One region of the Mesorhizobium sp. M0626 genome, then DNA from elsewhere that is predicted to be linked to it. Evidence: predicted binding sites of a transcription regulator. Region 1 holds the regulator's gene; each other region holds the start of a gene.
The links. The regulator PhoB, encoded in region 1, activates phosphate uptake and scavenging genes when phosphate is short. The targets are predictions, from matches to a motif close to TGTCATNNANCTGTCAT.
Positions count from the first base shown of each region.

Region 1 (7,365 bases):
TTGTGGCCAAGCAGCGCCACCACTTCGCCCGGGAAAAGATCGATGGACGCATCGTCGACGGCGCGAATGCCACCGAACGCGATCGAGATGTTGCGCATGTCGATCAGTGGCGTACCGGTGGGAGCAGTTTTTTCCATAATCGTTCCTCCCTAGACGCGCTTGCGGTAGACGGTGTCGAGCCAGACGGCGATGACCAGGACAGCGCCAACGACAATGCTCTGCAGCGGCGAGTCGATGCCGAGCAGCACCATGCCGGATTGCAGCGACTGCATCAGAAGCGCGCCGAGCATGGCGCCCATCACCGTTCCGGCGCCGCCCGCGAGCGACGTGCCGCCGATGACAGCGGCCGCGATCACCAAAAGCTCGTCCAGTGTGCCCAGCGCATTGGTTGACGCATTGAGACGGGCCGACGAGATCGCCGCGCTGATTGCAGCCAGCACACCCATGATCATGAACACCTTCATGGTCACCCAGCGCGTGTTGATGCCGGCGAGTTCCGCTGCCTCCGGATTGCCGCCGATGGCGAAGACATAGCGGCCGAAACGCGTGCGCTTGGTGATGAACGTCATGATGATGCCGACAATCACCGCCATCAGCACCGGTATGGCGATGCCATGCGCGATGAACAGCCCGCCTTCGGGAACGGTGATGCCGTTCTGCTGTGCGTACTGGCGCACGATGCCGATCGGCCATGGATAGGAATTGGCGATCCACACGGCGCCGAGGATGGCCGCGCAAGCGACCACGCCAAGCAAGGTCTCGGCCCAGACGGGGCGCAGTGGAAAGCTGAAGCGCTTGCGCTGCGAGCGACCGTTGAGCAGCGCGAAGGCGACCGCCGCGCAGGCGACAATGCCGACGATCCAGCTGGCAGCGGCGCCAATCGAGCCGCGTGGTCCGCCGCCCATCAGCTGGAAGGTGGCGTCGAGTGGCGCGACCGTGCGCCCGCTGGTGATGAGCCATGCCATGCCGCGCCAGACCAGCAGGCCACCAAGCGTCACGATAAAGGCCGGAACCTGCATATAGGCGATGATGAAGCCCTGGAACGCGCCGATCAGCAGACCAAGCACCACGCCGGCGGCAAGCGCGACGATCCAGAGCCAGGGGTTTCCAAGCTGGAAGCCGATGACGCGAATCAGGAATTCGGCCTGTGCCACGCCCATGATCATGCCGATCACGCCTTCGACGGAGCCCACCGAAAGGTCGATGTTGCGCATCACGATGACCAATACCATGCCGGTCGCCATGATCGCGACCGAGGACGTCTGCACCGACAGGTTCCAAAGATTGCGCGGCGTCAGGAAAAGCCCACCCGACAGGATATGTATGCCGACCCAGATGACCAGCAGCGCGCCGACCATGCCGAGCATGCGCGTGTCGAGCTCGGTCGCTTTCACGAACCGGGCGACCGCGCCGAGTTCAGACGCTCGTGCCGTATCGGCCTGCGGATTTGAGGTCGTGTCGGTCATGATGTCCTCCAGCGGCTTGCCGTCTGGCGCGGATGCCGGACCACAGCCTAGAAGTTTGCCGCCGATGGCGGAAACACACAATTCTCGTAGAGAAAACGCCGCGGCTTGACAGCCGCGGCGCCTCATTTCTTCAAGTCGTCGAGATCAGTTGCAAGCCGCGACGCTGCCGGCGGCGACGCCCGTGCAGACTTCGTCCTTCTTGATCCAGCCGGCGTCGATGACGACGTTGAGGTTGTCCTTGGTGATCGCGACGGGGGTCAGGAACAGCGACTTGACGGTGTTGCCGCCAGGCGTGGTGAAGTCCTTGGCGCCGGCAATGTCGCCCGTCTTCTTGCCATCGGCAAGCTGCGAGGCGATCTCGGCGGCGTTCTTGCCGAGTTCGCGCGCGTCCTTCCACACCGACACCGTCTGCGTGCCGAGCGCGATGCGGTTCAGAGCGGCATGGTCGCCGTCCTGGCCGGAGACCGGAACCGTTCCGGCAAGGCCCTGCGCCGTCAGCGCGGCGACAACGCCGCCGGCGGTGCCGTCATTGGCCGCAACCACGGCATCGACCTTGTTGTCATTGGCGGTCAGGAACTGTTCCATGTTCTTCTGGGCATTGGCCGGCAGCCAGCCATCGGTATAGGCCTCGCCGACATTCTTGATCTTGCCCGAGTCGATGGCTTCCTTGAGCACTTCCATCGAGCCCGAGAACAGGAAATCGGCATTCGGATCCGAGCCCGAGCCCTTGATGAAGACATAGTTGCCTTCGGGCTTCGCCTTGAACACTTCGCGGGCCTGCATGCGGCCGACTTCCTTGTTATCGAAGGTCAGGTAGAAGACGTCCTTGTTCTCGATCAGGCGGTCATAGCCGACGACCGGAATGCCTTCGTCCAGCGCCTTCTGCACCGCCGGGCCGATGGCCGAGGCGTCCTGCGCCAGGATGATCAGCGAGTTGGCGCCCTGCGAGATCAGGCTTTCGACGTCGGTCAGCTGCTTGCCGGGATTGGACTGCGCGTCGGCCGAAATGTACTTGTCGCCGGCAGCCTCGATCGCCGTTTTCATCGCCGCCTCGTCGGTCTTCCAGCGCTCTTCCTGGAAGTTCGACCACGACACGCCGATGACCTTGTCCTTCGCCTGCGCGACCGACATCAGCGCCAGCGACATGGCGACACCCGCCAGCATGGCGGCTGCAAATCTGTTCATCATAATCCTCCCTGCGCCGCGTGCGGCGCGACAAAACTGGCCCGAGGGCCGGCACACAGAGGCCCTATTTTTTCGAGCCTCGAAAAAATACTGGTTCAATGATAAGGCGCTGTCAACATCGATTCTGATGGATTCTGATGGCCTTGCCGAATTTTTTCGAGGTCCGCAATAAACAATGACAGGGCTGCCGGCGTCTGCCAATATTTGGCTGGTGCCGTCGAACGCCTTCACTATCATGAGGCGCGAGGAGGCCGGGAGGAAACAAATGTCGGTTGGAATCCGCCACGACGATCTGCGCCGTCGCAACCGTGCCATGGTGATTTCGGCCGTGCGCCGGGCCGGCCAGCCGTCGCGGACCGAGATTGCGGCGACCACCGGCCTCAGCCACTCGACCATATCGGCAATCTCGTCTGATCTGATTCAAGAAGGCGTCCTGATTGAAGGCAAACCTGGCGAGACAGGCGCACTGAAACGCGGCCGGCCGCAGGTCGGCCTTGGCCTCAACCCGGAAGCGGCGGCGGTGATGACCGTCGTGCTGTCGCTCAATTTCCTGTCCGTCACCGTCATCGACTATGCCGGCCACGTCGTCGCCGAGGAACAGCGCCGGCTGGACACGCTGACCAAGCCGCGCGACGAGCTGATTGGCGAATGCGTAGCAATCGTCCGGCGGCGGCTTGAGGATCCCGACCTCGATGTCCAGAGCATCGCCCGCATTGCCATGGGCATCCAGGGCATCACCGATTCGCAGGCGCGCGCCATGCTGTGGTCGCCGATCACGCCACTGACCGACATTGCCTTCGCCGATATGTTGGAAGCGGAATTCGGCATTCCTGCCACCATGGAGAACGATTGCAACATGATGGCGGTGGCGCTGCAATGGCGCCAGCCCGAGCGCTACCGCGACAATTTTATCGCCATCCTCTTATCGCACGGCATCGGCATGGGCCTGGTGCTGAAAGGCGAACTGTTCACCGGCACCCATTCCTCGGGCGGCGAGTTCGGCCACATGATCCACCGTCCGGGCGGCGCGCTCTGCCGCTGCGGGCGGCGCGGCTGCGTGGAAGCCTATGCCGGAAACTACGCCATCTGGCGCAGCGCCAAAATGATGGGCGAGGATGCCGAGCCGGTCGATATCGGCGACGCTGATATGCGCGCACTCGCCGCGCGCGCCCGCGAAACCGACGGCCCGGAGCGCGAAGCCTATCGCAAGGCCGGCGAGGCGCTCGGCTTCGGCCTCGGCAGCCTGTTTGCGCTGATCGATCCGGCACCCGTCGCCATGGTAGGCGTCAGCGCCGCCGCCTTCGACCTGATCGAACCGGCATTGCGCGAAGCGATCGCCCAGACCGCCGGCGGCCAGCACTCGAAATCGATCTCCTTCGACACCGAGCCCAACGAGCTGCCGCTGATCCGCGAAGGCTGTGCCATGCGCGCGCTCGGCTTCGTCGATCAGGAGATTTTCGCGCCGGGCATTCAGGCCAAATCCGGCAAGCATGTCGCCTGAATGGCCGGCAACGGCGCGACGCGCAGCATCCTAGTCTTCCCTGATCGCGTAGCCGGCGCCGCGAATGGTACGGATGACATCCGGCATGCGGCCGTTGTTGACCGCTTTGCGTAAGCGCCCGACATGGACGTCGACGGTTCGCTCGTCGATGTAGATCGTCTCGCCCCAGACATTGTCGAGCAGCTGGCTGCGCGAGAACACGCGGCCGGGATGGCGCATCATGAATTCGAGCAGCCGGAACTCGGTCGGTCCGAGCCTGATCTCGCTCTTCTTGCGGTAGACCCGGTGCGATTCTCGATCGAGCACGATGTCGCCGACCTTGAGCACGCTCGACAGCACTTCCGGCTTGGCCCGGCGCAGCAGCGCCTTCACGCGCGCCATGAACTCCGGCGTCGAGAATGGCTTGACCAGATAGTCGTCGGCACCGGTGGACAGGCCGCGCACGCGATCGCTTTCCTCACCGCGCGCGGTCAGCATGATGATCGGCAGCCGCTCGGTTTCGGGCCGCACTCTAAGCCGCCGGCAGAGCTCGATGCCGGAAACAGCGGGCACCATCCAGTCGAGCACCAGGAGATCGGGCACGTTTTCCTGCAGGCGGATCTCGGCCTCGTCGCCGCGTGTCACCACCTCGACGTGATAGCCTTCGGATTCGAGGTTGTAGCGGAGGAGCACGCCTAGCGGCTCCTCGTCCTCCACGACCATGATGCGTGGCGCGATCATCGGCAGTTCACCCTCATCAGGCCGGCATGGCCATCGCCGTCTCGTCCTGCTTCGGACGATTGGCGGGCAGTTGCTGGCCGGTCAGCACATAATACGCATTTTCGGCGATGTTGGTGACATGATCGCCGATGCGCTCAAGATTCTTGGCGCAGAACAAGAGATGCGTGCAGGCGGTGATGTTGCGAGGGTCTTCCATCATGTAGGTCAAGAGCTCACGAAACACGGACGTGTATTTGACGTCGATGCGCTCGTCGTCATTCCTGAGTTTTGCAAGAGCTGCCGCATCGGTGGCGGCATATTCCTCGACGACGCCTTGCACCTGGATCAGCACCAGCTGCGCCATGGCATCGATGGAGTGCGAGAGGTCGCGCGGCGTGACGCTCAAGCCCACGGTGCCGACGCGTTTGGCGATGTTCTTGGCGAGATCGCCGATGCGCTCGAGGTCGCCGGCCATGCGGATCGAGCCGACCACGGCGCGCAGATCGTTGGCCATCGGCTGGCGCTTGGCGATCAGCGTGATGGCGCGGTCGTCCAGTTCGCGCTGGCGCGCATCCATGATGGCGTCGTCGGAAACGACACGCTGTGCCAGCGCATTGTCCGAATTGAGCAGCGCCCTGGTCGAGCCGCTGACCATCGAGCCTGCCAGATCGCCCATGTCGCGGATCAGCTTGCTGATCTGCCCGAGCTCTTCATCGAAGGAGGCGACGGTATGTTCACCCATGATCTTGGTCCTCGTGCCTGAAAATTCACCCGCCGGACGGCTCAGCCGAAGCGGCCGGTAATGTAGTCCTGGGTGCGCTTGTCGTCGGGGTTGGTGAACATCTTGTCGGTGGCGCCCTCCTCGACGAGATAGCCGAGATGGAACATCGCCGTGCGCTGCGACACGCGCGCCGCCTGCTGCATCGAGTGGGTGACGATGACGATCGTGTAGTTCTGGCGCAGTTCGTCGATCAGCTCCTCGACACGGGCGGTGGCGATCGGATCGAGCGCCGAGCAGGGCTCATCCATCAGGATCACTTCCGGCGACACGGCGATGGCGCGCGCGATGCACAGGCGCTGCTGCTGGCCGCCGGACAGGCCGGTGCCGGGCTCCTGCAGGCGGTCCTTGACCTCGTTCCAGATCGCAGCCTTCTTCAGGCTCTGCTCGACGATCTGGTCCATGTCGGACTTGCGCTTGGCCAGCCCATGGATGCGCGGGCCGTAGGCGACGTTCTCGTAGATCGACTTCGGGAACGGGTTGGGTTTCTGGAACACCATGCCGACGCGGGCGCGCAGTTCGACGACATCGATGTTCTTGTCGTAGATGTCGTCTTCATCGAGCGTGATCTTGCCGGTCACCCGCGCCAAATCGATGGTGTCGTTCATGCGGTTGAGGCAGCGCAGGAAGGTCGACTTGCCGCAGCCGGACGGGCCGATCAGCGCCGTCACCTGGTTCTGACGCACGTCGAGATTGACGTCGAACAACGCCTGCTTCTCGCCGTAGAAGACGCCGACCTTGTCGCCGCGCATCTTGATGACTTCGTTCGACTTGGCGTTCATTTTGTCGCCCACTGCATTCTCAAGGGACTGTTCGGTCATGATGTTCATACCAAATTGCCTTTTTTCTACCAGCGCCGCTCGAAGCGGCGCCGGAGCACGATCGCGGTGATGTTCATGGCCATGAGGAAGACGAGCAGGATGATGATGGCGCCGGACATGCGCTCGACAAAAGCGCGCTCAGCCTCGTTTGCCCACATATAGATCTGAACCGGCAGCGCGGTCGCCGGATCGAAAGGCGTCGTCGGATAATCGGCGACGAAAGCGACCATGCCGATCAAGAGCAGCGGTGCTGTCTCGCCGAGCGCACGCGCCAGGCCGATGATGGTGCCGGTAAGGATGCCTGGGGCGGCAAGCGGCAGGATGTGATGGAACACCATCTGCATCTTGGAGGCGCCGAGACCTAGGGCCGCCGAGCGGATAGACGGCGGCACCGCGGCGAGGGCGGCGCGCGTGGCGATGATTATGGTCGGCAATGTCATCAAGGTCAGCACCAGGCCGCCGACGAAGGAAGCCGAGCGCGGCATGCCGAGGAAGTTGATGAACACGGCAAGGCCAAGCAGACCGAAGACGATCGACGGCACCGCCGCGAGATTGTTGATGTTGACTTCGATCAGGTCCGTAAAGCGGTTCTTCTTGGCGAACTCCTCCAGATAGATGGAGGCGGCGACGCCGATCGGCAGCGCCAGCAACAGCACGATCACCATCATGTAGAACGAGCCGATGATCGCCACGCCCATGCCCGACGTTTCGGGCCGGCTGGAGGCGCCATAGGTGAACAGGCCGGTGTTGAAATGCTCGGCCATCACGCCGTCGGCTTTAAGCTTGTTCATCCAGTCGATCTGCTGGTTGGACACCTTGCGGCGCGCTTCATCGACGCCGAGGTCGATCTGGCCCTTGAAGGCCGAGTCGAGGTTCGCGGCAGCCAGGATGTCGACGTCACGCGTCCTGCCGATC
Region 1 covers NZ_JAMYQD010000006.1:72,090-79,454, reverse strand. The annotation lists gene NKI37_RS08990 (ATP-binding cassette domain-containing protein) at 1-137, opposite strand, end outside; gene NKI37_RS08985 (sugar ABC transporter permease) at 150-1,466, opposite strand; gene xylF (D-xylose ABC transporter substrate-binding protein) at 1,611-2,651, opposite strand; gene NKI37_RS08975 (ROK family protein) at 2,917-4,152, shown strand; gene phoB (phosphate regulon transcriptional regulator PhoB) at 4,183-4,872, opposite strand; gene phoU (phosphate signaling complex protein PhoU) at 4,889-5,593, opposite strand; gene pstB (phosphate ABC transporter ATP-binding protein PstB) at 5,635-6,459, opposite strand; gene pstA (phosphate ABC transporter permease PstA) at 6,477-7,365, opposite strand, start outside.

Region 2 (7,365 bases), on a different contig from region 1:
GCGAGCGCTTTGGTGGTGGTGTGCCGGCTTCCGGGCGCAAAGCTTCGGCCGCGGTCTTCGGCACGATCGGGCCGGTCTGCTGGTTTTGTCCGAATTGTCCGCTGCCGCCCGGATTGGTGTTCATTAGCGCCCTACCATCTGATCTCTTAGAGCGACCATGCGCCCGATTGGACGCACAGCGTGCCCTAACATTTCAAGCCTACGCATCGTGCTTTTAAAAAAGCGCCTTCGGTTTCAGGCCGATGCGACGAATCCCCAGCGGCAGAGTAGGCTTGAATATGGCAAAATTGGCGACAGACCGCTGGCGCGCCGGTCGATACCGCAATCAGCCTGTATAACGCTGGAATACCAGCGAAGCGTTGGTGCCGCCGAAGCCGAAGGAGTTGGACAGCGCCACGTCGACCTGGCGATGCCGTGGCGTGTTCGGAACAAGATCGATCGCGGTTTCGCGTTCCGGGTTGTCAAGATTGATGGTAGCTGGCGCGATGTTGTCTCTGATAGCGAGGATCGAAAAGATCGCCTCGGCGGCACCCGCGGCACCCAGGAGATGGCCGATCGACGACTTGGTCGACGACATCGAGATTTTCGAGGCGGCGTTGCCGACCAGCCGCTCGACGGCGCCGAGTTCGATCGTGTCGGCCATGGTCGAGGTGCCGTGCGCGTTGATGTAGTCGACGTCGGCGGGCGTCAGCTTGGCCCGGTTCAGCGCCGCCGTCATGCAGCGGAAGGCGCCGTCGCCGTCTTCGGCCGGTGCGGTGATGTGATAGGCATCGCCGGTCAGGCCGTAGCCGGTGACCTCGGCATAGATCTTGGCGCCGCGCGCCTTGGCGTGTTCGAGTTCTTCCAGCACCACGACGCCGGCGCCCTCGCCCATGACGAAGCCGTCACGGTCGCGGTCATAGGGACGCGAGGCCTTCTCAGGCGTGTCGTTGCGGTCGGTGGACAGTGCCCGGCAAGCAGCGAAGCCGGCAAGCGATAGTCTGGTCACCGGCGATTCCGCGCCGCCGGCCAGCATCACGTCGGCATCGCCAAAGATGATCAGCCGGGCGGCATCGCCAATGGCGTGCGCGCCGGTCGAGCAGGCGGTGACGACGGCGTGGTTGGGGCCTTTCAGCCCATGCCGGATCGATACCTGGCCAGATACCAGGTTGATAATGTTGCCGGGAATGAAGAATGGACTGATACGGCGCGGTCCGCGCTCTTTCAGGATGATAGCGTTCTCGGCGATGCCCTCGAGGCCGCCAATGCCGGAGCCGATCATGACGCCGGTGGCGCAGCGCTCGGCTTCGGTGCTGGGCTCCCAGCCGGAATCCTTCAGCGCTTCGTCGGCGGCCGCAATCCCGTAAAGGATGAAGTCGCCGATCTTGCGCAGTTCCTTGGGCTCGAGCACGGCTTCGGGATTGAGCGTGCCGTTGGTGCCGTCGCCGCGAGGAATGACGTGGGCGATCTTGCAGGCAAGATCTTCCACTTCGAACTCGGTGACGCGCTTGGCGGCGCTGCGGCCGGTCAGAAGTTCCTTCCAGCTGTGCTCGAAGCCCATGCCGAACGGCGAAACCAGGCCAAGGCCCGTGACGACGACACGCCTCATCGCAGGTCCTCCCCGGTGATGACTGCGGATAGTGTCAGGCCGAAGCCTTGTCGATGTACTTCACGGCATCGCCGACGGTCAGGATGGTCTCGGCCGCATCGTCCGGAATCTCGACGCCGAACTCTTCTTCGAACGCCATGACGAGTTCGACCGTGTCGAGGCTGTCCGCGCCCAGATCATCGATGAAGCTCGCCTGCTCCGTCACCTTGTCGGCATCGACGCCAAGATGTTCGATGACGATCTTCTTGACGCGCTCTGCGGTGTCACTCATTTGGGGCATCCTCGTCTTTTGTTTGTCTGTCTTCGTTAGCGGGCAGAATGCCGCTAATCAAGCTGAAAGATGGTCCTGCCGGAAACGCAACGATGCCGGACCGGTTTTTGCCCGAACCGCCGGGTTGCGGGCCGCATTACACGAAAAATGGCCGAGGTCCAAGGCGAAATGGTCTCTTTTCACAAGCCGGCCATGTCTTCTTATCACCCGACAATATCCCGTCAGATCATGGCCATGCCGCCGTTGACATGGATGGTCTGGCCGGTGACGTAGGCTGCCTCGTTGGAGGCGAGATAGGCGACGGCCGATGCCACTTCAACACTCGTGCCCATGCGGCGCGTCGGGATCGCGGCCATTATCGCGTCTTTCTGCTTGTCGTTGAGCTTGTCGGTCATGGCCGATTCGATAAAGCCCGGGGCGACGCAGTTGACGGTGATGTTGCGGGTGGCGATCTCCTGCGCCAGCGACTTGGAAAAGCCGATCATGCCGGCCTTGGAGGCGCAATAATTGGTCTGGCCAGGATTGCCGGTGACGCCCACCACCGAGGTGATGTTGATGATGCGGCCATGGCGGCGGCGCATCATCGGATGGGTCAGCTCGCGGGTCAGCCGGAACACGGCGGTGAGGTTCACCTCCAGCACGCTGTCCCAATCCGCGTCCGCCATGCGCACGAACAGGCCGTCCTTGGTGATGCCGGCATTGTTGACCAGTATGTCGACGCCTTCGAGTTCGGCTTCGGCCTTCTGGCCAAGCGCCTTGACCTCGTCACGGTCGGCAAGATTGGCCGGGAACAGCTTTACCCGGTCGCCGAGTTCGCCGGCCAGGGTCTCCAGTTTCTCGATGCGGGTGCCGTGCAGGCCGACAATGGCGCCTTGCGCATGCAGCACCCGGACAATCGCCTCGCCAATGCCGCCCGATGCGCCGGTGACGAGCGCCTTGCGGCCGGTCAGTTCGAACATTTTCGTCTCCTGATCTTAAGAGAACACCCTTCCCACGGGAGAGGTTGAATCGCCAGTGGATTATGCAAGCGCGGCCAGCGCCGCCTCGACATCGGCCGGCGTGCCGACGGCCGATGTGGTGATGTCGCGGCTGATCCGCCGCGCCAGGCCGGAAAGCACCTTGCCGGCGCCGATCTCAAAGAGCGTGGCGACGCCATTGGCGCCGAACCACTCCACCGTTTCGCGCCAGCGCACGCGGCCGGTGATCTGCTCGACCAGGCGGCGCGCGATCTCGTCGGGGTCGCGGGTCGGGGCTACAGTGACGTTGGAGACGACGGGCACGACCGGTGCATTCTTGGTCACGCCCGCCAGCGCCTCGCGCATGACATCGGCCGCCGGCGCCATCAGCGCCGAATGGAAGGGTGCGGAGACCTGCAGCATCAGCGCCCGCTTGGCGCCCTTTTCGGTGCACAGTTTCGCGGCGAGTTCCACCGCCGCCTTGGCGCCGGAGATCACCAGCTGGCCGCCGCCATTGTCGTTGGCGATCTGGCAGACCTGGCCGGATCCCGTTGCGGCCTCGGTGCAAGCGGCTTCGACGTCGGGCTGTTCCAGTCCGATGATCGCCGCCATGGCGCCCTCGCCGGCCGGCACCGCCGCCTGCATGGCGTTGCCGCGGATGCGCAGCAGCCGGGCGGCATCGGCGACCGAAACGAAACCGGCCGCGGCAAGGGCGGAATATTCGCCGAGCGAATGACCGGCAACGTAGGCAACCTTGTCCTTCAGCGAAAAGCCGCGCACTTCCAGCGAGCGGATCGCCGCCAGCGAGACCGCCATCAGCGCCGGCTGGGCATTGGCAGTCAGGGTCAGCGCCTCTTCCGGGCCTTCCCAGATCAGTTTCGACAGCTTTTCGCCCAGCGCATCATCGACTTCCTCGAACACCCTGCGTGCCTCGGGGAAGGCGTCGGCGAGGTCCTTGCCCATGCCGACAGCCTGGCTGCCCTGTCCCGGAAAGGTGAATGCGACGGCCATTTGGGCGCTCTCCAGCGGCTGATTTTTCCTGCCTGTGACGCAAGGCGGACCGTCAAGTCAAGCCCGGAGGCGGCATTTCGGCTCTCGCTTGAACCGGAGCTGACCTCGAGTCCCTGTTCCCAAAGGCTTTTTGCCGATCACACCTGATGAAAACCGCTCACGAATCGTTTGCTGGCTCTTCTTATTTTCGCCACAGGCGCTAGCTTTTGCATGACAGTTCTATGACAGAACGGTGGCGCGAGTGGAAATACGCGTTGCTTGGGCCGGGGGAAAAGACGTGGCTAGGATCAGGAAGGGCGCGGCCGTACCCGCGCCACAGTTCTTGGAAGACGATCCGTCCACCGGCTACCTGCCGGGGCGCAGATGGCCGGTCATCCGCTACGGTCTGGTCACGCTGCTTGCCTCCGCCATTCTGGTGTTCGCCATCGAATGGATCGTGCGCGGCGACTTCTTCGGCACGGTCGACTTCTTCCTGCAGCCATTCAAGCCGGGCTGGACCACCATCATTGTCTTTGCATTGGTGCTGATGGGACTGGACGCCGTGCTTGGCCGCAGTCACCAGAGCCTGATGATCGTGGCGCCGCTGACGCTGGCGCTGGCCTTTGTCGGGCATCAGAAGTCGCATTATCTCGGCGATCCGCTCTACCCAACCGATTTTCTTTATTCGCGCCAGATCATGGCACTGATGCCGCTCCTGGTGCGCGAGCGGCCCTGGACGGCGCTCGCCATGGCGGTCGGCATCGTCGCCGGCCTGTCGCTGCTGATCTATGGCTGGCGGTTGTGGCGCCGCAAGGTTCCGATCCTCAGCCGCAAAGGGCGGCTGGCGCGGCTGACGCTGGCAGTGCCGCTGCTCGCCTTCTTCGTCTCGATCATGGACTACGCCACCTTCTCGTGGACCCGCGACCGGCTGCAGATCATCCCGATCATGTGGGACCAGAAGGAGAACTACGCCTCCAACGGGTTTGCGCTGGCCTTCGCGCTCAACGTGCCGATGGCGCATGTCTCGGCGCCGGCGGGCTATTCCGACAAGGCGATCGACGCGATCGACAGGCCTGATGTGACGGCCTCGGTACCGGATGAGAAACCCGACATCATCGTGGTGATGAGCGAATCTTTCTGGGATCCGACCAAGCTGCCCGGCGTTACAATCACGCCGGACCCGATCCCCAATGTGCGGGCGCTGCGTTCCGGCTATATGTTCTCGCCGGAATTCGGCGGCATGACCGCCAACATCGAATTCGAGGCGCTGACCGGCTTTTCCAATGCCTTCCTGCCGGCGGGCTCGATCCCCTATCAGCAATATGTGCGCACGCCGACGCCGTCGCTGGCGACCTTCCTGAAAAGCGAGGGATACCGGGCGCGCGCCATCCACCCGGGCACCAACTGGTTCTGGAACAGGGGCGCCGTCTATGCCGATTTCGGCTTCAACGATTTCCGCTCGGAAGAGACGCTGCCGCCACTGGAAAAGCGCGGGCCGCTGGCTTCCGATGCCTCGATGACCGACGAGATCATCGCAGAGGCCGACGCCAGCGAGCGGCCGGTGTTCTTCTTCGCCGTCAGCCTGCAGAACCACGGTCCCTACGAGCCGTACCGCTATTACAATCCGACCCACAAGGTCGCGGCACCGATCAGCACATGGGCGCGGGAATCGCTGCTCAGCTACGCCGAAGGCTCCGCCGATGCCGACCGTGGACTCGAACGATTGATTGAATGGGCGAAGAAGCGCGAGCGGCCGACGGTCATCGCCTTCTTCGGCGACCATCTGCCGCCGCTCGGCCCCGTCTATGTCGAAACCGGTTACCTGAAGGACAATGTCGCGCCGCGCAAGGAACCGACGCCGGAGGCGGCACTGGAGCATCATCAGACGCCGCTGGTCATCTGGTCTAACCGCACCGGTCCGGCGCAGGATATGGGCGCCGTGAGCCCGGCCTTCCTGCCCTACCATATCCTTACCACGGCCGGGATCACGCACCCCTACTATACCGGCTTCTTAGGCGCGCTGCGCGAACGCTATCGCGTCGTCGACCGCAATCTGCTTCTGACGCCGTCAGGTGAGGCCACGGCGGACTGGGCGCGGCAGAAGGACATCGATCCGGCGATCAACGATTTCCGCCTGCTGCAATACGACATGATGTTCGGCAAGCGTAAGGCGGCCCCGCACTTCTTCCCCGAAACGATCAACGGTCGTACCCCGCATACGAGTTGATGCCTGGTATTTTTCCAACCCTGCGACGCCAGGACGATGTCCGGAGCATGCGTTACCCTTGCCTTCCAGCCAATTTGCTATATAGACGCCGGCAATCTGCCGGTCCTTGCTGGGGGCTGAACGGAGGGCCGGAGGTTTTACCCAAAACCTTCGTGTGAAGCCAGAAGCGCTTCCGCCTCCCGTGTCTCCGCTCTCGACCGTCTCGAAATGCTCCTTTCTTCCCCGCCCCCTCGGGATCAGCGGGTCAGAGAAGTTGCAGAGGCTTTTGCCGCGAGGATCCGGGAGAGAAACGAAGAAAGGCACTGAACCACTATGGCTCTATACGAACATGTGTTCCTTGCCCGGCAGGACCTCTCGCAGCAGCAGGTCGATGCGCTTGTCGAACAGTACAAGGGCGTCATCTCCGCAAATGGCGGGTCCGTCGGCCGGGTCGAGAACTGGGGACTGAAGTCCCTCACCTACCGGGTCAACAAGAACCGGAAGGCTTACTACACGCTTATGGACCTCAACTGCCCGCCGGCAGCGCTCAACGAGATGGAGCGCCAGATGGGCCTGTCCGAGGACGTGCTGCGTTTCCTGACCGTCAAGGTCGAGGCGCATGAGGAAGGCCCGTCGGCCATGATGCAGAAGCGCGAAGAGCGCTCGGAACGCGGCGGCTTCGGCGACCGCGACCGTGGTGATCGTGGTCCGCGCTCGTTCGGCGACCGTGATCGCGGCGACCGTGGCGATCGTCCGCCGCGCTCATTTGGCGATGCCGGTGGCGATCGTGGTCCGCGCCGTCCGCGCGAAGGCGTTGAAGGAGGTGCAGAATAATGGTCGACATCAATCAGATCCCGACCCGGCGCCCGTTCCATCGCCGCCGCAAGACCTGCCCGTTCTCCGGCGCCAATGCGCCCAAGATCGACTACAAGGACGTGCGTCTTCTGCAGCGCTACATTTCCGAGCGCGGCAAGATCGTGCCGTCGCGCATCACCGCCGTCAGCCAGAAGAAGCAGCGCGAACTCGCCAAGGCGATCAAGCGCGCCCGCTTCCTCGGCCTGCTGCCCTACGTGGTTCGCTAAGACTTTCGAGCAGGCGGTTCGCCGCCTGCTTCCTTCTCCCACGGCGACGGGCGCCGCAGGGGTAATTTGATGATGCATGTCGTTGTCCCAAAACCGGGACCACTTTTGGCGACATGCATTGAAATCCCGAGTTGAGGTGAAAAGCCTCTAACTGCCGCGACAGGCAGGACAGCGACACCGGCGCCAAGGCGCTCAGAGCTTCCTGACCTGTTCCATTCAATTCGGCGCCGATCCCGCGGTCGGTGCCAGACGAAGGAACAAGACCATGCAAG
Region 2 covers NZ_JAMYQD010000004.1:124,473-131,837, forward strand. The annotation lists gene mltG (endolytic transglycosylase MltG) at 1-124, opposite strand, end outside; gene fabF (beta-ketoacyl-ACP synthase II) at 326-1,588, opposite strand; gene NKI37_RS06185 (acyl carrier protein) at 1,623-1,859, opposite strand; gene fabG (3-oxoacyl-[acyl-carrier-protein] reductase) at 2,081-2,818, opposite strand; gene fabD (ACP S-malonyltransferase) at 2,879-3,826, opposite strand; gene NKI37_RS06200 (LTA synthase family protein) at 4,104-6,032, shown strand; gene rpsF (30S ribosomal protein S6) at 6,345-6,845, shown strand; gene rpsR (30S ribosomal protein S18) at 6,845-7,093, shown strand; gene rplI (50S ribosomal protein L9) at 7,359-7,365, shown strand, end outside.
Region 2: the regulator PhoB is predicted to act here: its motif matches at 4,037-4,053, upstream of NKI37_RS06200 (LTA synthase family protein).

Region 3 (7,365 bases), on a different contig from region 1:
GCTAGCTTCCTCAGGCCGCTTCGCGCTTCGGCGTCAGCTCATCCATGTCTGGCCGGTGACCGCGCAAATAGAGCGCGCAGGTGGTGCGCAGCATCGACGCGAAGTTGGGAATGGCGCCGTTGATCTCGATCGCCTCGTCATAGAGTTTTGAGATGAACTTCGGCGTCGTCAGGCCTTGGCTGTCGGCAATTTCGTCAAGCAGCGCCCAGAACGTTCCTTCAAGCTGGATACTCGTAGAGTGACCGTCGATGCGGATCGACCGGTTGATCTGTCGATAGCCTTCCGGATCCTGCCCGGCAAAAACCCTGCACATCCTTACCTCCCGATATTGTTGGTTTTGGGCGCAGCGTGTCGCGCCTTCAAGTTATGGTTGTCCCTGCATGTTCGGCCTTGTGGGCCGAATCGGCAATCGGACTTTCGTCTTTAGGCGCAGGCATAGCAGCGATTGCAAATTTAGCCGTGGTAACCGGCTGCCACCACCTTTCGCGCGTGCCGCCCATAATCGCCTCCAGCATGCAGCGGCGGAGACTGATTTGGCGAAGGCAATCCATTCCATGATCCGGGTTCTCCAAGAGGCCAGATCCGTCGATTTCTACAGAAACGCTTTCGGGCTCGATGTCGCCGACAGGCTGGATTTCGAGACATTCACGCTGATTTACCTTGCCAACGCCGAAACGGGGTTCGAGCTCGAACTCACCGTGAACAAGGGCCGCACCGAGCCTTATGAGCTAGGCGACGGTTACGGCCATCTGGCGGTCTCGGTGTCCGATCTCGACAGTGAACACGACCGGATCGGCGCGCTCGGCCTCAACCCCAAGAAGATCGTCGAATTCAACCGCGACGGATCGCTGATCGCCCGCTTTTTCTTCATCGAGGACCCCGACGGCTACAAGATCGAGGTTCTGCAGCGTGGAGGCCGCTTCCAGTAGGGGATTATCGGCCGCATTCAGCCGCGCAACGCCAGCAACGGCGCTGTTCAAGGGCGCAAACAGCAAGCAGGGAGGAACAAAATGGTCACGATCTATGACGCGAGGCTCTCACGTCGTGAACTTCTCAAACGCGGCGGCATCGGCGCGTTGCTCGTCATTTCCGGCAGCGCCGTCATCAGCCCTGAAAATGCCTGGGGGCTCGAGACATCGGCGCTCAAGCCCGAAACCATGGCGACGCTGATCCAGATGGCGCGCGACATCTATCCGCACGATCAGGTGCCCGACAAATACTACGCCATCGCGGTAAAAGGCCATGACGAGCAGGCCGGCAAGGACGCTGCCTACAAGATGATGATCGAAGACGGCATCGCCGACCTCGACAAGAAGTCGGGCGAGGGCGGCTATCGCGGCCTCGGCTGGGAGGAGCAGCGCGTCGCCGTGCTGCAGCAGATCGAGGCGACGCCGTTCTTCCAGTCCATCCGCGGCGGCCTCGTCGTCAGCCTCTACAACCAGCAGGAGGTGTGGCCGATCTTCGGCTACGAGGGCGAATCCTACTCCAAGGGCGGCTACATCGCGCGCGGTTTCGACGACATAGAGTGGCTCTGAGCCCTCCGTCGTTCTGAAACCCCGCAAACAGGAATTCATGGGAGGAAACCATGGCAGCTTCATTTGATCTCAACAACGATGGCGTGGTCGTGATCATCGGCTCCGGCGCCGGCGGCGGCACGCTCGGCAACGAACTCGCCCAGAAAGGCGTCGATGTCGTCATCCTCGAGGCCGGCGCGCGCCACGAATACGAGGATTTCATCAATGATGAGTGGGGTTCCTTCAGCCAACTCGCCTGGACGGACAAGCGCACGACGTCCGGCGACTGGCGGGTGTCGAAGGATTTCCCCAATTTGCCGGCCTGGATAGTCAAATCGGTCGGCGGCTCGACCACGCACTGGGCCGGCGCCTCGCTGCGCTTCCAGGAGCATGAGTTCAAGACGCTCTCGACCTACGGCAAGCTGGAAGGCGCCAACCTGCTGGACTGGCCGGTCACATTGGCCGAGATGGAGCCGTACTACGCCAAGGCGGAAGCCAAGATGGGCGTCACCGGCACCAATGGCTGGCCGCGGCTGCCCGGCAACAACAATTTCAAGGTGCTCAAGGCCGGCGCCGACAAGCTCGGCTACAAGGAATGTCATACCGGCAACATGGCAATCAATTCGGTCGAGCGTGATGACCGGAACTCCTGCCAACAGACCGGCTTCTGCTTCCAGGGCTGCAAATGGGGCGCCAAATGGTCGACGCTCTATACCGAGATCCCCAAGGGCGAGGCCTCCGGCCATCTCGAAGTCCGGCCGAATGCCATGGCGATCAAGATCAACCACGACGCCTCAGGCAAGGTGACCGGCGTCGTCTATGCCGACAAGGACGGCAAGCTGCAGGAACAGAAGGCCCGCATTGTCGCCGTCGCCGGCAACTCGATCGAAAGCCCGCGCCTGCTGCTAAACTCCGAGTCAGCGAAGTTTCCGCAAGGGCTTGCCAATTCGTCGGGGCAGGTCGGCAAGAACTACATGCGCCACACCACCGGTTCGGTCTACGCCATCTTCGACCAACCGGTGCATATGTATCGCGGCACCACCATGGCCGGCATTATCCGCGACGAGGCGCGGCACGATCCCTCACGCGGCTTTGTCGGCGGCTATGAATTCGAGACGCTGTCGCTCGGCTTGCCCTTCATGGCCGCCTTCCTCAATCCCGGCGGCTGGGGCCGTTCCTTCACCACCGCGCTCGACCACTATGATCACATGGCTGGCCTGTGGATCGTCGGCGAGGACATGCCGCGCGCGGAAAACCGCGTCACGCTGCACAAGGACGAGAAGGACGCGCACGGCATGCCGATCGCCGACGTGCATTTCGATGATCATCCCAACGACACGGCGATGCGCAACCATGCCTACAAGCAGGCCACAGCGCTTTATGATGCGGTCGGCGCGACGCGCTCCTTCCCGACGCCGCCCTATCCCTCAACCCACAATCTCGGCACCAACCGGATGAGTGAAAAGGCGGAAGACGGCGTCGTCAACAAGCACGGCCAGGCGCACGACATCAAAAACCTGTTCGTGTCGGACGGCAGCCAGTTCACCACCGGTGCGGCTGAAAATCCGACGCTGACGATCGTGTCGCTGGCTATCCGCCAGGCCGAATACATCGCTTCGCAAATGTCGGCCAAGACGATCTGAGCCGTCCTCCCGGATCGCTACGCGGAACGCGCATGGCGCGTTCCGCCCTTTTCCCTAGGACACTATGCGCCGACCGGCTGTCCGTCCTTGCGGCGGATGGCGACGACGGACGGCCGCGGCAATTGGCCATCCCTGAAGTCGGGCCACAGCGTCTGCGCCTTGTCGAGCGTCTCTGCATCTTCCGCAGGGTGCTGCACCGACAGGAACAAAGTCGAGCCGTCCGGCGTGAAGCACGGGCCGGTCGCTTCGGCGCCGTGCGGGCAGGTGAACAGCAGCTTCGGCAGGCCGCGCGCCGCACCTTCGGTGTCGACGCCATAGACGCCGTCCGGCAGGTCGAAATCATTGGCGCCGTCCGTCGCCACCCACAGCCGCCCGGCCGGATCGAAGGTGATGTTGTCGGGGCAGACGAACCAGCCATTGTCCGACGTATCCGGATGGAAGGTGGCGCCGACCTTGGCATCCCTGGGATTGCCGCAGAGCACGAACAGGTCCCAGGCATAGTTTTCGGCCGTGTGGTCGGCGTCCGCGCCGCGGCCGCCGGGCGGGATCAGTTCGACAATATGGCCCCAGAGATTTTCCGGCCGCGTGTTGGCCGGATTGACCTTTGACTGGTCGCGCTTCTTGTTCTTGGTCATCACCGCATAGACGCGGCCGGTCACCGGATTGGTCTCGATGTCCTCGGGCCGGTCCATCGGCGTGGCGCCGAGCGCATCTGCCGCAAACCGCGTCTTCAACAGCACCTCGGCCTGGTCGGCAAAACCGTTCTCGACGGTAAGCTTGCCCTGGCCGTGCACCAACGGCAGCCACGTCATCGAGCCATCGGCATCGAAGCGGGCGACCGACAGCACGCCATCGTCGAGCAGATCGGCGCCGGAGGCCGGGTTGGCCTTGTCATAGGCCTTGGCCGAGACGAAGCGGTACATATATTCGAAATAGTCGTCGTCACCCATATAGACGACAACGCGGCCGTCCTTGTTGAGGACCACGGTCGAGGCCTCATGCGACATGCGGCCAAGTGCCGTGCGCTTCACCGGCCTGGACTGAGGATCGTAAGGGTCGATCTCGACCACCCAGTCGAAGCGGTTGGCCTCGTTCGGTTCCTTGTCGAGGTTGAAGCGGTCATGGAAGCGGCCGCGGCCATAGATGTCGGAGCCGTCGAAGCCGTAACGGTCGAGCAGGTCGGCAGTCGGCGCCTTTTTCGGGTCGCCGCCGAAAATGTCGGACACGCCTTCCTCGCAGGTCAGCACCGTACCCCAGGGGGTGAAACCGCCGCTGCAATTATAGCTGGTGCCGAGCACTTTCGTGCCAGTCGGGTCGGCCGAAGTTTTCATCAGCGCATGGCCGGCAACCGGTCCGGAAACGGTCATTTCGGTGTTGGCGGTGATGCGGCGGTTGAGCGGGCTGTCCGCCACGCTTGCCCACTTGCCGTCCTTCAATTGCACCTCGACGATCGAATGGCCCATCGCGGCCATGCCGAGATCGACCTGTTCCCTGGTCATCGTCTTGCCGGCATCGCCCTCGGTCATCCCCGGAAACATCACATTGGGCGAGATGTATTCGTTGTTGACGCAGAGCAGGCCATGATCGGAATTCACCGTGCCCTTGGGCAGCGGCATGAAGGCGATGTAGTCGCAATTGTAGCCGAAGCGCTTTTCCTGTTCCTCCGCCGCGACCTTGTTGCCGTCGAATTCGGCGAGGCCGGCTGCAAGCGGGTCGCCCCAGCGCGCGACGATGGTCGTCTCATAGCCTTCGGCGGCGGCATGGGTCTTGCCGTAGACCCGTTTCAGCTCGGGAAAGCCGAGCGTCGACTGCGCTGTGGCGGCATGCGTTTCGCCGGCAAACAAGGAGCCGACAAAGCTGCCGCCGGCAATCAGCGCGCCGGAGGCGAGGCTGCCTTTCAAAAGAGACCGGCGCGAGACGCGCTCGGCAATGATTTCGCGGATGACGGGGGAGGATGAAGACGGTGCATTGGCCATGGTGTCTGCCTCTCAGGGTGGATGTTACGGCGCACCGTTGCCCTAGTCTGCCTAGGCAACATTCACATGACATAAGAGGAAGGTTTTGCCGCAACTGGGCGCGGCACTACGCATCGCTCAGCCCTTGGTGCAGGTCGAGGCGGTGAAGGCGCCGTCGGGCTGCTTCAGAATGATGTCGAATGACGGGGCGGTCTCGCCGTCCAGTGTTGCCTGTGTCATGGAGACGGAGTTGCCACCGGTGGTATAGCCGCCCAGCGGCCCGAGCCAGGTGATCTCGCCATTGGCATTCATCTGATAGTTGTAGCCTTGCGTCGCGGTGCCGAATGTCACCGGACCACTATAGACATTGCCCTTGATAGTGATGTCGCCGAGGTTGAGGAAGGCGCCGAGCAAATAGACCTCGCAATGATAGGTGCCGTCCGGAAGCTTGCCCTCGCTGAAATCGGCGCGCGCGGCGCCGCTCGTTGCCATCAGCAGCAGGATGCCGGAAATGCATGAGGTGCGAGATGTCATGACGTCACTCTTTTGAAGGGCGAGCTTGCCCTATTTTTGCGCGGTACCGCAACATTGTTAGCCCGGAACACACGGCCGGAGATCAAAAACTAGGCATTTGTCTCAATTGGGCAAAAATTAGGCAAAAGCCATGTGCGCTGCGCAAATTTGCCTCAATCAATTTTCGCCGGCTACCACTGTTTTCTCGAGGCTAATATACCAACCGGCTGATAACGCTCGGCTATTCCATCTTCGTGAGCGGCGCCTTTGCGTTTGGCACGGCAGTTGCATTGCATTATCGCGGTGCAATCAAACAGCTTGGGAGTCTTCGGTATGAGGGGTAATTTCTCCACAATAACAAAAATGTTTTCGGCCGGCGTGGTCGCCGCCGGCCTGTCGATGTCGTCTCCGGCCCAGGCCGCCGAAGACACGATCAAGGTCGGCATTCTGCATTCGCTGTCGGGGACCATGGCGATTTCGGAGACGACGCTGAAAGACGCCATGCTGATGCTCATCGAAGAGCAGAATGCCAAGGGCGGTCTGCTCGGCAAGAAGCTCGAGGCGGTCGTTGTCGATCCGGCCTCCAACTGGCCGCTCTTTGCCGAAAAGGCGCGCGAGCTGATCTCGAAGGACAAGGTCGCCGCCGTGTTCGGCTGCTGGACCTCGGTGTCGCGCAAATCGGTGTTGCCGGTGTTCTCGGAACTCGACAACATCCTGTTCTACCCCGTCCAGTATGAGGGCGAGGAAAGCGAGCGCAACGTGTTCTACACCGGCGCCGCCCCGAACCAGCAGGCGATTCCTGCCGTCGATTATCTCATGAGCGAGGACGGTGGCTCGGTGAAGCGCTGGGTGCTGGAAGGCACCGACTACGTCTATCCCCGAACCACCAACAAAATCCTCGAGGCCTATCTGAAGGCCAAGGGCGTCGCCGCCGAAGACATCATGGTCAACTACACGCCGTTCGGCTTCTCCGACTGGCAGACCGAAGTCTCCGCAATCAAGAAATTCGGCTCGGCCGGCAAGAAGACCGCCGTCGTCTCGACCGTCAATGGCGACGCCAACGTTCCGTTCTACAAGGAACTCGGCAACCAGGGCATCAAGGCCGAGGACATCCCGGTCATGGCCTTTTCGGTCGGTGAGGAAGAACTGGCCGGTCTCGATACCGCGCCGCTGGTCGGCCATCTCGCTGCCTGGAACTATTTCGAGAGCGTCGACACACCCGAAAACAAGAAGTTCATCGCCGACTGGCACAAGTTCATCAAGAATGACAAGCGCACCACCAACGACCCGATGGAAGCTCACTATATCGGCTTCAACATGTGGGTGAAGGCGGTCGAAAAGGCCGGCACCACCGATCCCGACAAGGTCATCGACGCCATGGTCGGCGTGTCCGTGCCGAACCTCACCGGCGGCTATTCGACCATGATGCCGAACCATCACATCACCAAGCCGGTGCTGATCGGCGAGATCCAGGCCGACGGCCAGTTCGAGACCGTGTCGCAGACGCCCGGCCTCGTGATGGGCGACGAATGGTCCGACTATCTGCCCGATTCCAAGGACCTGATTTCGGATTGGCGCGCGCCTCTGTCCTGCGGCAACTTCAACGTTGCCACCGGCAAATGCGGCGGCAAGGGCACGAACTGATCCCTCCCGGGACCGACCGATCGTGGACGCGTCCACGATCGGTACCGCCAAGCGTCCGGGCGCTTCAGCCCGCCCGGACGCGGAATTTCCCCACAG
Region 3 covers NZ_JAMYQD010000001.1:194,776-202,140, reverse strand. The annotation lists gene NKI37_RS01090 (purine-nucleoside phosphorylase) at 1-5, shown strand, start outside; gene NKI37_RS01085 (ribbon-helix-helix domain-containing protein) at 11-313, opposite strand; gene NKI37_RS01080 (VOC family protein) at 534-929, shown strand; gene NKI37_RS01075 (twin-arginine translocation pathway signal) at 1,011-1,535, shown strand; gene NKI37_RS01070 (GMC family oxidoreductase) at 1,586-3,157, shown strand; gene NKI37_RS01065 (PhoX family protein) at 3,220-5,133, opposite strand; gene NKI37_RS01060 (hypothetical protein) at 5,251-5,646, opposite strand; gene urtA (urea ABC transporter substrate-binding protein) at 5,959-7,269, shown strand.
Region 3: the regulator PhoB is predicted to act here: its motif matches at 5,189-5,205, upstream of NKI37_RS01065 (PhoX family protein).

Region 4 (7,365 bases), on a different contig from region 1:
GGCGCCAACTGGCTCATCAACACGGTCCAGCGCATCCGCCACTGGTTCAACGAAAACACCCGCACCGGCTCGAAGCGCAACATCTCGGCGCATTACGATCTCGGCAACGCCTTCTACAAGCAATGGCTCGATCCCAGCATGACCTATTCGTCGGCGCTCTATGCGACCGGCGCCAACGACCTGGAAAGCGCTCAGGCCGCCAAATACCGCGCGCTGGCCAAGGATACCGGCATCGGCAAGAAGGACCATGTGCTCGAGATCGGCTGCGGCTGGGGCGGTTTTGCCGAATTTGCCGCGCGCGAGATCGGCTGCCGCGTCACCGGCCTGACCATCAGCCGCGAACAGCACGATTTCGCCAAGGCGCGCATCCAGAAGGCGGGACTGTCTGACAAGGTCGACATCAAGCTGCAGGATTACCGAGACGAAACGGGCACTTACGACCGCATCGCCTCGATCGAGATGTTCGAGGCGGTCGGCGAAAAATATTGGCCGGTATTTTTCGGCAAGATGAAGGCGTGCTTGAGGCCCGGCGGCACCGCCGGCCTGCAGATCATCACCATCAACGAGGCCGCCTACGACACCTATCGGGCGAGGCCGGATTTCATCCAGCGCTATGTCTTCCCAGGCGGCATGCTGCCGACGCCGTCGATCCTGAAGACGCTGGGCAGCGACCATGGCCTTGCCCATCTGCGCGAGCGCGTCTTTCCGGACGACTATGCCCGCACGCTTGCCGAATGGCGCAACCGCTTCTGGGCGTCGTGGGAAAAGATCGTCCCGCTCGGCTTCGACGACCGCTTCAAGAAGCTTTGGGAATTTTATCTCCACTATTGCGAAGCCGGCTTTAGAGCCAGCTACATCGACGTGCGCCAAGTGGTCTACAAAGCCTGATCCGAAGCGTGATTGAGCGGGCGTATGCCCGCTCGTTTTCCCTGTTAGCTGCACGTTGCCTCAAAGCAGGATGCGATACTTCGCAAACCCGGATTCGCCCTCGCCGGCCGGCTCGATCTTGAGCGATTTCACTCCCGATATAAAATCCTTCGCTTTGGGGCCGGTCTCGAACACGACGCTGGTGCCGGGCAGCGGCGTGAACGACCAATTGTCGTCGGCCGAGGGATTGATCGTGCCTTCGCTGACGACGTAGCGCACGATCACGTCGCGGTTGGTGTCCGGCGCCTCGTAGATGATCTTCGAGGCATTGATGTCGGGGAAATTGCCGCCACCGCCGGCGCGGTAATTGTTGGTGGCGACGACGAATTTCGCTGCCGGATCAATAGGCTTGCCGTCGAAGCTGAGGCCGACGATGCGGTTCGAGCCGGCATTGGCGACGCCACCCTTGGCATCGTATTTCGGCAGCTGCGACAGGTCTATTCCGTAGCTGACGCCATCGATCACATCGAAATTGTAGGACGGGAATTCGGTGTCGATGAGCGCCTGGTCGGCCTTGCCCGGCTCGATCTTCCTGAAAATGCCGGCCGACATTTCCAGCCATTCCTTCACTTGCGCGCCGGTGATTTCGACGGCGCGCACCGTGTTCGGATAGAGATAGAGGTCGGCGACGTTCTTGATGGCGATGTCGCCCACCGGCACGTCGGTATAGTAGTCGGCGCCGTTGCGCCCGCCGGCCTTGAAGGGTGCTGCCGCCGACAGCAGCGGCACATCCTTCCACTGCGTGCTCTTCAATATGTCCTTGAGGTACCAGCTCTGCGCCTGGTTGACGATCTGCACCGACGGATCGTCGGCGACCAGCGCGAAATAGGAATAGAGCGGCGCCGAGGTCTTGCCGACCGGTCGGCGGACATAGGCAAGTGTCGCCTCATGGTCCGCCTTCAGCGCATCGACGACGCGCTGGTCGTCCGCCACCGTCGGCTTGTTTGCCTTGTCGACGCGCTGGTAGATCGGCCTTGCCTCCGATGTGGCCGAGGCTACGCGCCATTTCGATCCGTCCCGTTCCAGAAGCAGATCGATCAGTCCCATATGCGAGCCCCAGAAACCGCCCATCACGGCGGGCTTGCCCTGCAGCGTGCCTTTCTCGGTGTCGACGCCTTCGAGCGCCTGAAAATCCTTCTTGCCGGGGAAGACGAGATGCTGATGGCCGGTGAACACCGCATCGATGCCTTCGACGCCGGCGACGAAGAAGGAGGCGTTCTCCATGCCGTCGCCCTGCTTGATATCGATGCCGGAATGCGAGAGCGCGATGACGATGTCGGCGCCCTCCTCCTTGATCTGCGGCACCCATGCCCTGGCCGCCTCGACGATGTCGCGCGTCCTGACATTGCCTTCCAGGTTCTTCAGGTCCCAGACCATGATCTGCGGCGGCACAAAGCCGATGATGCCGATCTTGATCGGCTGCTCGGCGCCCGACCCGTCCTTGATCTTCTTGTCGAGGATGACATAGGGCTTGAGGTAGAGCTTGTCGTCGCGCGGTTTGGCGGCAAGCTCGGTGCCGCGGATCAGATTGGCGCAGACGAAGGGGAAATTGGCTCCGGCCAGCACCTTGTCGAGGAACGACAGGCCGTAATTGAACTCGTGATTGCCGAGCGTCGAGCATTCATAGCCCAGCAGGTTCATGCCCTTCATGATCGGATGCAGATCGCCTTCCTTCAGCCCCTTCTCATAGGCGATGTAATCGCCCATCGGATTGCCCTGCAAAAGATCGCCATTGTCGATCAGCATCGCATTGGTGGCTTCCTTGCGCACCGCCGCGATCAACGAGGCCGTCCGCGACAGGCCCATCGTGTCGTTGGCTTTGTCGGCGTAGTAATCGTAGGGCAGGACATTCACATGGATGTCTGTCGTCTCCATGATCCGGAGATGCGCCTGGTTGGCCTGTGCGCGGGCGGAGAACGGGTGGAGCATGATCAGCGCGCCTGTGGCGGCCGCACCGGCAAGAAAACCGCGACGGGAGACGGGGTGGAGCAAATGCGACATGGTTTTCCTTCCCAGCGATGCGACAATATCCCAGCCCTGGGCGAAAGCTTCGCGCCGAAAGCCGGCCATGTCCACCGTGAAGTCAGTCGATCAGCAAAAGGTGACGGCTGGATGAATATCCTTGGCCGCGGTTGAGAACCTCAGCCCTTGTCGTCATCGCCCTGGGTAATCAGCCGCGCGCTGCGCTGGCCGGTGAAATAGATCCATAGCCAGCTAAGCGACACCGAGAGCCGGTTGCGAAAACCGATCAGGAAGTAGATATGCGCCACGCCCCACAGCCACCAGGCAAGCCATCCCGTGAGCTTGATCGAGCCGAAATCGATCGGGGCTGCCCACTTGCCGATCGTCGCCAGGTCGCCGGCATGTTTGTAGCGGAAAGGCCGCGGCGCGCTATCGCCGGCCAGCCGCGCCCTGATCGTCGCGGCGACGTGCTTGCCCTCCTGCTTGGCGGAAGGCGCCACGCCTGGCACCGGCTTGCCGTCCGGCCGCGAGACATGCGCTGTGTCGCCGATGACGAAGATTTCAGGACTGTTCGGCACGGTCAGATCGGGCTCGACCATTACCCTGCCCGCCCGGTCCACCGGCGCGCCCAGCCACTCTCCCGCGGGCGAAGCCGCTACGCCGGCGGCCCACAGGATGGTTCGCGCCGGCAGATGCGTATCGCCAAAGACGACGCCTTCGGCATCGAGGCGCGTGACGGCGCGGCCAAGCTCGACCGTGACGCCCCGCCGCTCCAGCGCCTTGCGCGCATAGTCGGACAGCTTTGGCGCGAAATTGGCGAGGATCCTGTCTCCGGCCTCCACCAGCACCACACGCGCCTCACGCGTGTCGATGTTGCGGAATTCGCCGCGCAGCGTTTCATGCGCGAGTTCGACAATGGTGCCGGCAAGCTCCACGCCGGTCGGGCCGCCGCCGACGATGACCAGTGTCAGCAGTGCCTGGCGCTTGGCCGGATCGGTCTCGCGCTCGGCCTGCTCGAAGGCGAGCAGGATGCGCCGGCGAATGGTGGTTGCGTCTTCAAGCGTCTTCAGCCCGGGCGCGAAAGGCTCCCATTCGTCGTGGCCGAAATAAGCATGACGCGCGCCGGTGGCGAGCACCAGCGTGTCGTAGGGAACAGAACTGCCGTCCTCAAGCAGCACGCGTTTGCCTGGACGGTCGACGCCGGTGACGTTGCCGAGCAGGGTCGTCACGTCCTCGCGCTTGCGCAGCAGATGACGGATCGGCCAGGCAACTTCCGAGGTCGCCAGCGAGGTGGTCGCCACCTGGTAGAGCAGCGGCTGGAAAAGGTGATGGTTGCGCTTGTCGATCATGGTGATGCGCACGGGTGCGCCGGCCAGCGCCCGGGTGAGTTCGAGACCGCCGAACCCTGCGCCGACGACAACGACATGATGGCTGGTTTCACTCATCGCATTCACCCCTGTTTGTCTCCCTTTATCTAGTGATTTTTGTGCACCGCAACCATGTCGCGGCGCGCTAGACTGCCGCGCGTAAGGCTGCCCAGGACTCGTCGCCGGATGTCGCGAATGCCTATGTCGGCAAGCCTGGACGGGTATAGCCTTGCAGGGGCTGGAACCACGGGAGTGAGGCATGGCCAACGACGATGACAAAGATCGCAAAGGGCGGGCGCAATATTCTTCGCCGCCTTGCTTCATGCACGAACTCGATCCGGAATTTCGCGCGCCCACGTCCGATTGGACCGATGTGCGCCGTTGGCGCAAGGCCGAGCGCGAGCGTCTGATCGCGGCACGGTTGGCGGTTTCGGCCGATGCGCGGGTGGCGATGTCGCGGGCTATCACCGAAGGCCTCGACGCGGCAATCGGCGACATCGCCGGCCGCATGGTCAGCCTGTACTGGCCGTTTCGCGGCGAGCCGGACCTGCGGTCGTGGATGGCGTCGATCAACCAGCGCGGCGGCCGCACGGCACTGCCAGTCGTCATCGAGAAGGGCCAGCCGCTGATCTTCCGCGCTTATGTGCCTGGCGACCGGCTGGAAAAAGGCGTCTGGAACATCCCTATCCCCGCCGAAGGCGACCCGGTGCTGCCCGACGTCGTCATCTCGCCGATCGTCGGCATCGACCCGCGAAACTACCGCCTGGGCTATGGCGGTGGCTTCTTCGACCGCACGCTGGCTGCCATGCCGTTCAAGCCATTGGTCATCGGCGTCGGCTACGAACTGCAGCGCATAGCCACCATCTACCCGCAGCCGCACGACATCCCAATGGATAGGCTGGTGACCGAGGCTGCTCAGGGCTAGGCCAGTTCCGGCTTCATGCCCATGGCGGTCCGGTCGACGATCTCGCGCAAGGCGAACGATGAGTTGATCTTGGTCACATGCGGCATCGCCGACAGCCACTCCTTGTGGATGCGCTCATAGTCGACCAGATCCTTGGCGGCGATGCGCAGGATGTAGTCGTATTCGCCCGACATCAGGTGGCACGACAGCACATTGGGGCAGCGCTTGATCGCCGCCTCGAAATCCGACAGCGTCTTTTCGAACTGTCCCGACAGCGATATGTGCACGATCGCCGTCATCTGGTGGCCGAGCGCGGCATTCGAAAGCCGGGCGTGATAGCCGCGGATGGTGCCGGATTTCTCCAGATTGTCGAGCCGGCGCGAACAGGCCGACTGCGACAGGCCGACCCTTTCGGCGAGCGCCGCATTGGGTATGCGGCCATCCTTCTGCAGTGCCTCGAGAATGGCGATATCGATCCTGTCGAGCGGCATTTACAGTGATTCCTGCGAAAATTCTGCAATTTCGCGCAACGATTATCGAAACGCGTGACCCCGCGCAAGCGCATTCGCAAACACCTGCGCAACGATTCGTGGTTCACTCGGTTGATACAGGGAACGAGCCCGAAGGGCCGGATCAGGAGAAGACTATGCGCGTCGGTTGCCCCAAGGAAATCAAGAACCACGAATACCGCGTCGGCCTGACGCCGGGCTCTGTCCGCGAATATGTTGCGCATGGCCATGAAGTGCTGGTCGAAAGCGGCGCCGGCGCCGGCATCGGCGCCGATGACAATGCCTATCGCGCCGCCGGCGCCACCATCGCCAAGACCGCCACCGACGTGTTCGCCAAGTCGGACATGATCGTCAAGGTCAAGGAGCCGCAGCCCAACGAATGGGCGCAGTTGCGCGACGGCCAGATCCTCTACACCTATCTGCACCTGGCCCCGGATCCGGAGCAGACCAAGGGCCTGCTCGCGTCCGGCGTCACCGCAATCGCCTATGAGACCGTAACCGACGACCGCGGCGGCCTGCCGCTCCTGGCGCCGATGTCGGAAGTTGCCGGCCGCCTGTCGATCCAGGCCGGCGCGACCGCGCTGCAGAAGGCCAATGGTGGCCGCGGCGTGCTGCTCGGCGGCGTGCCCGGCGTACTGCCCGGCAAGGTCACCGTGCTCGGCGGCGGCGTCGTCGGCCTGCATGCCGCCCGCATGGCCGTCGGCCTCGGCGCCGACGTCACCATCATCGACCGCTCGATCCCGCGCCTGCGCCAGCTGGACGACCTCTTTACCGGCCGCGTCCACACCCGCTACTCCACAGTCGAGGCGCTTGAGGAAGAATGCTTCTCGGCCGACATCGTCGTCGGCGCCGTGCTCATCCCGGGTGCTGCTGCACCCAAGCTGGTGACTCGCGAAATGCTGTCGGGCATGAAGAAGGGCTCGGTGCTGGTCGACGTCGCCATCGACCAGGGCGGCTGTTTCGAGACCTCGCACGCCACCACCCATGCCGAGCCGACCTATGAGGTCGACGGCGTGATCCACTACTGCGTCGCCAACATGCCGGGCGCCGTGCCGGTGACCTCGGCGCACGCGCTCAACAACGCGACGCTGCATTATGGCCTGCAACTGGCCGACAAGGGCCTGAAGGCGCTGGTCGACGACCATCATTTGCGCAACGGCCTCAATGTCCACAGGGGCAAGATCACCAATCGCGCCGTCGCCGAAGCACTCGGCTATGAGCTGGTCGAATCGAAGGCGGTTCTGGCGGCCTGACCAGACGCCTTAATCGACTCAAGCAGTTCTGCCTCCCTCACCCGCCGGTTGCGCCGGCGGGTTTTTTATTGGCCGCGTGCTCACAAATTGCGGGCTCTAAGGCAACATCACGGCGAAACGGCCCGGCTTGGCGGTGCTTTTGCCTATCGATGTGGCATTTTTGTCATTCCAATATTAGCGAGCATCCTGTTAGAACACGGACGGGTTTGTTCTATGCTAAGGGGCTAAAATGTTCATTTCTGCTAAATCCGTTCTTCTCGGCGCCGTTTCGGCAATGGCTTTGATATCGGTAGCGCATGCCGCCGATGTTGTGCAGCCGGTGGAAGAACCTGCCGGCTTCAACTGGAGCGGCGCCTATGTCGGCATCGGCGGCGGCTTCGGCGCCACCGTGCACCGCATCAGCGTCGACCCGTTTCTCGACTTCAATGGCATCGGCGGCAACG
Region 4 covers NZ_JAMYQD010000012.1:186,842-194,206, forward strand. The annotation lists gene NKI37_RS17305 (SAM-dependent methyltransferase) at 1-888, shown strand, start outside; gene NKI37_RS17310 (bifunctional 2',3'-cyclic-nucleotide 2'-phosphodiesterase/3'-nucleotidase) at 949-2,928, opposite strand; gene NKI37_RS17315 (NAD(P)/FAD-dependent oxidoreductase) at 3,069-4,334, opposite strand; gene NKI37_RS17320 (5-formyltetrahydrofolate cyclo-ligase) at 4,516-5,181, shown strand; gene NKI37_RS17325 (Lrp/AsnC family transcriptional regulator) at 5,178-5,651, opposite strand; gene ald (alanine dehydrogenase) at 5,807-6,922, shown strand; gene NKI37_RS17335 (outer membrane protein) at 7,152-7,365, shown strand, end outside.
Region 4: the regulator PhoB is predicted to act here: its motif matches at 3,029-3,045, upstream of NKI37_RS17310 (bifunctional 2',3'-cyclic-nucleotide 2'-phosphodiesterase/3'-nucleotidase).